DNA from 2 places in the Burkholderia sp. YHN3-13 genome. Region 2 is predicted to be linked to the other one. Evidence: riboswitches for the same ligand, from Rfam matches in the RefSeq annotation. Region 2 holds a riboswitch; the other holds the start of a gene.
What was found. Region 2 has a riboswitch for manganese ahead of AC0KUR_RS25200 (TMEM165/GDT1 family protein). Riboswitches for the same ligand answer to the same signal wherever they lie in the genome.
Positions count from the first base shown of each region.

Region 1: it holds a riboswitch for manganese, as region 2 does, so the genes downstream of both, AC0KUR_RS04155 (sodium:calcium antiporter) here and AC0KUR_RS25200 (TMEM165/GDT1 family protein) in region 2, are expected to answer to the same signal.

Region 1 covers NZ_JBVVNQ010000001.1:918,847-921,227, forward strand. Annotated here, with positions in the region: gene dmeF (CDF family Co(II)/Ni(II) efflux transporter DmeF) at 1-480, opposite strand, end outside; gene AC0KUR_RS04150 (metal/formaldehyde-sensitive transcriptional repressor) at 493-768, opposite strand; yybP-ykoY riboswitch at 886-1,020, shown strand; gene AC0KUR_RS04155 (sodium:calcium antiporter) at 1,123-2,133, shown strand; gene AC0KUR_RS04160 (copper-binding protein) at 2,234-2,381, opposite strand, start outside.
Region 2 covers NZ_JBVVNQ010000012.1:160,017-162,397, forward strand. Annotated here, with positions in the region: gene pepN (aminopeptidase N) at 1-88, opposite strand, end outside; gene AC0KUR_RS25195 (DUF4136 domain-containing protein) at 276-974, shown strand; gene AC0KUR_RS25200 (TMEM165/GDT1 family protein) at 1,027-1,599, opposite strand; yybP-ykoY riboswitch at 1,694-1,815, opposite strand; gene guaD (guanine deaminase) at 1,958-2,381, opposite strand, start outside.

The sequences.
Region 1 (2,381 bases), on a different contig from region 2:
ACCATGCCCGTGATGATGATCGCCGCTCAGCAGCCACACGCTGGCGAGATTCACCGCGAGCCCGAGCACCGCGATCGGAATCGCTTCGCCGAAATGGATGGGCACCGGAGACAGAAGGCGCGCGATCGCCTCGTAGCCGATCAGCAGCGCGATCATCGCGAGCACGATCGCGCTCGTGAACCCGGCCAGATCGCCGAGCTTGCCGGTGCCGAACACGAAGCGCGGATCGTCCGCATGCCTGCGTGCGTAGGTGTAGGCCAGCGCCGCGATCAGCATCGCGCCCGCATGCGTCGACATGTGCAGCCCGTCGGCGACCAGGGCCAGCGAACCGAACAGCGTGCCGCCGACGATTTCGGCGATCATCATCGCCGTGCACAGGCCGATGACCATCCAGGTCTTCCGCTCGTTCCGCGCGTGCGCGGCGCCGAGAAACGCATGGCTGTGCCAGCCGTCGGCGGCACTCCCCTCGAGTTTGCTCATGTTCCGATCCGGTTACTTGAAATAACTGTGGACGACGTCGATGAGCTGCTCGGTCGCGCTGCCTTCATGCGCGTCCGGCGTGTCCGCGTCGACGAGATGCGACCGGATGTGGTCTTCCAGCACGACGGCCAGCAGGCCGTTCATCGCGCCGCGGCAGCTCGTGATCTGCTGCAGCACATCGTTGCAGCCGCGCTCGTCCTCGAGCGCGCGCTCGATCGCCTCGACCTGACCCTTGATACGGCGCACGCGGTTCAGCAGCTTCTGTTTGTCGCGAACGGTATGACTCATCGATGGCTCCTGTATAGGGTAGGGGAGTATATCTCCACGACGGTTTCCCCATAGGGTGGAGGGAGACATTTTTTTCGAGATGAAGGCTTGTCGAAAGCAACCCGCTCGGCTAGACTGCCCTTCGTCTTTGGGGAGTAGCCTGCTTTCCGTCCCCGGAAAGCGAACGCGTCAACACACTCGGCCTGCGGCCGTGGCGCGTTCGGCCTGATCGGCTTGGCGAGACCATGGGCGCGTCGCGTCGTTCCTGGTCGGACGGCGGCGGATGCGCCATGGTTCGTCAGCGTCCGACCACGGAGTCCCCATGTTCCTCCCCGCTCTCTCCCCATACGCCACCGTTGCCCGCGGAGGTGCCGCATGACGTTCATGTTCCTCGAACTGGCGTTCATGCTGATCGTCATCCTCGTCGCGGCCGAAGTCTTCACCAATGCGCTCGAACATCTCGGCGAACGCCTGAAGATTTCCGAAGGCGTGACCGGTTCGCTGTTCGCGGCCGTCGGCACGGCGCTGCCCGAAACGATGGTGCCGCTGCTCGCGCTGGCCGGCGGCACCGCGAACCAGGCCGTGAACGAGGAAATCGGCGTCGGCGCGATCCTCGGCGCGCCGCTGATGCTCGCGACGCTCACCACGTTCCTGATGACGCTCGCCGTGATCCGCTCGCGCGGGTTGCGCGGCACGATCGCGCCGGAACGCACGGGCTTCGTGCGCGACATGAACTACTTCCTCGCCGCGTTTTCGCTGGCGACCGCCGCGATGTTCGTCCCGCATCACAACTGGGCCGTGCGCGCGCTGCTCGCCGCGATGCTCGTCGGCCTCTACGTGATGTACGTCGTGATGACGTTCCGCGCGTCGACCCGGCTCGTCGATGCCGGGCACGGCACCGAGGCGCCGCATCCGATGTTCCTGTCGCGCGCGGGCCTGCCGACCAACCTCGCGACGATCGCGCTGCAACTGCTGATCGGCGTCGCGCTGCTGGTCGGCGGGGCGAAGGGCTTCATTCACGGCGTGGAAGGCGTGTCGCATGCGCTCGGCATCTCGGCGCTGCTGCTGTCGCTGATCATCGTGCCGATCGCGACGGAGCTGCCGGAGAAGGTCAACAGCGTGCTGTGGATCCGCCGCAGGAAGGACACGCTCGCGTTCGGCAACATTACCGGCGCGATGGTGTTCCAGGGCACGCTGCTGCCGGCGATCGGCATCATGCTGACGCCGTGGGAGCCGCGCCCCGAAGTGCTGACCGGCGTGATCATCACGCTCGCGGCGGCCGCGTGGCTGCGCGTCAACGCGCGGACGCGCGGGCTCGCGATCTGGGCACTGCTCGCGAACGGCGCGGGGTATGCGGGTTATCTGGTCCTGACGCTGACACGCTGAATGCGCCGATGCGTGGACCGGGCGCGCCGACCGACGGACACGTCGGCGCGGCGCGCTTCACTGCGCAGATGCGGGCGACCGCCGCACCTGCCGACGACGGTCAGGAACCCTTGACGAGCTTGACGATCGTCAGCGTGCCGTCGACCTTCTCGATCCGCACCTTGACCTTGTCGCCCGCCTGCGCGTGCGCGAGCATCGCCGCATCCTTCGCCTTGAACGCCATCGTCATCGCCGGCATCCCGACGTTG
Region 2 (2,381 bases):
CGAATTCGAGCGCGACGGAATCGATGAGGAATGCCGGCGGCGTGTAGTCGGCGCGGCGGATCACGGTGGAGGAGGCGTTGTCGGACATGGTCGTCGAGATCGGTGGGGTGGGGAACGGGCCCGTTACGCGGGCCGGGCGAACCGGGCCATTGTACAAAGGCTTGCGGCCGCGTGCCGGGCGAACTTTTTACCGCTTTCGACAGTCCGCGTATTATCGGCATCCCGTTGCGGTTCGCGCGGTGCGACGAACGGGTGACGGATCGACGAGGATCAACATGAAACGCGAATGGATTTTTCGCGGTGCGGGCTGGGCGGCGGCGCTGTGCGTGGCGCTGCTGACGGGCTGCACCAGCTATGTGACGACCCAGGTCACGGCCTTCTCCGACTGGAGCGGCAGCGACGCGACACGCACCTATGCGTTCACGCGCACCGAGGCGCAGAAGAACAGCATCGAGCAGTCGACCTACGAGCCGATCGTCGCCAACGAACTGTCCGCGTATGCGTTCCGGCAGGTGCCGCCGGCGCAGGCGCGTTATCTCGTCGGGCTGACCTATGCGGTGGGCAGCGATCTCGTGACGGTGCCGCAGCCGGTCTACTACGACCCGTGGTTTGCGCCCGGGCCGTACTGGCGGCGCGGGCCGTGGGGCCCGTGGGGGCCCTGGGGGCCGATGCCGGCCGGCTATGTCGCGCAGACGTACCAGGTGTTCGACTACACGCTCGGGATCCGCATCACCGAGCGCGCGACGGGCAAGGAGGTGTACAACGTGTCCGCGCGCACGACCGGCGACAACGGCACGCTGCTGTATGCGATGCCGTTCCTCGCGCGCAGCGCGCTCGCCGATTTCCCGCTGTCGAACGGCGCGGTCCGCTCGGTCCGGTTGCCGGTCGACAAGCGCGGCGGGCCGGCGACGCCGGCCGCCAACGAGCGCGCGGTGCCGGCTGCGCCGGCTTCGGGCGCGGCCGTCGCGAAGTAACGCGGTGCCCATCCCGGCGCGGCTACCCGGCCGCGCCGGTCATCCTGTTCCGTCAGACGCCGACACCCAGCAGCGCGAGCGCGCCGAGCACGACGAACAGCACGGCCGCGATCCCGTGCACGAGCCGGGTTGGCAGGCGGTGCGCGAAGCGGTCGCCGAGCAGGATCGCCGGCACGTTCGCGAGCATCATCCCGAACGTCGTGCCGGCCACGACGCCGATGTAGTCCTGGAAGCGCGCCGCCAGCGCGACGGTCGCGATCTGCGTCTTGTCGCCCATTTCCGCGAGGAAGAATGCGACGAGCGTCGCGCCGAACACGCCGAGCCGCGAGCGGGTGGCGTTGGCTTCGTCGGCGTCGAGCTTGTCGGGCACGAGAATCCACAATCCCATCGCGATGAACGAGAACGCGAGCGCCCAGCGCATGATCGACGGCGTGACGAGCGCGCCGAGCCATTCGCCGAGTGCGCCCGCGAAACCGTGGTTCACGAGCGTCGCGACGAGCACGCCGAGAATGATCGGCACCGGCTTGCGATAGCGCGCGGCCAGGACGAGGGAAAGCAGTTGGGTCTTGTCGCCGATTTCAGCGAGGGCGACGGCGCCGGTGGAGATCAGGAAGGCTTGGGACACGTATGGGGTTCCACGGGCCGATGTTGTGCGTGCGAGCGACGATCCACGGCGCGCCGGGCCCTGATGCGGCGCACTGTGAACCATCGGTCTCGCCAGGCCAGCGTGGCTGCGTCCGCCATGGCCGAACGGCCAAGTCTGTTGACGGACGCCTCCGTCACGATGCGCGCCGGGGGCGCGGGACATCGAGCGGAGCGGCTACTCCCCAATGAGCGGCGAATTCTAGCACGACGCATTGCGTGCGGGAAGGCGGCCGGCCGGGCGTGGGAGCCCGGTCGGCGAGGGCGCGCCTGGCTGCCCGGCCGGTACGGCCGCGATCGGGCCGTGCCGGCCGGGGCTGCGTACCGGCGCGGCGTTACCGTTACGCGGCGGCCGGCCGGCGCGCGGCGCCGCGTTCGTGGACGAGCTCGCCGGCCGCGTAGGTGCGGTACACCGCGCGGTCGTCGCCGAGCAGCGCGAACGCGAACAGCAGTTCCTCGAGCGAATCCGCGCGTTTGGTGCGGCGCGCGAGCAGCGGCGTGGCCTGCGGATCGAGCACGACGAAGTCGGCCTCGGTGCGCGGCTTGAGCGTGCCGACCGTGTCGGCGAGATCGAGCGCCTGCGCGGCGCCGGCCGTCGCGAGCCAGAACATCCGCGTCGCGGTCAGGTGGTGGCCCGACAGCCGCGCGACCTTGTGGGCCTCGTTCATCGTCTGCAGCATCGAGAACGACGTGCCGCCGCCGACGTCGGTCGCGAGCGTGACGGGTACGTCGTATTCGCCGGCCTTGTCGAAGTCGAACAGCCCG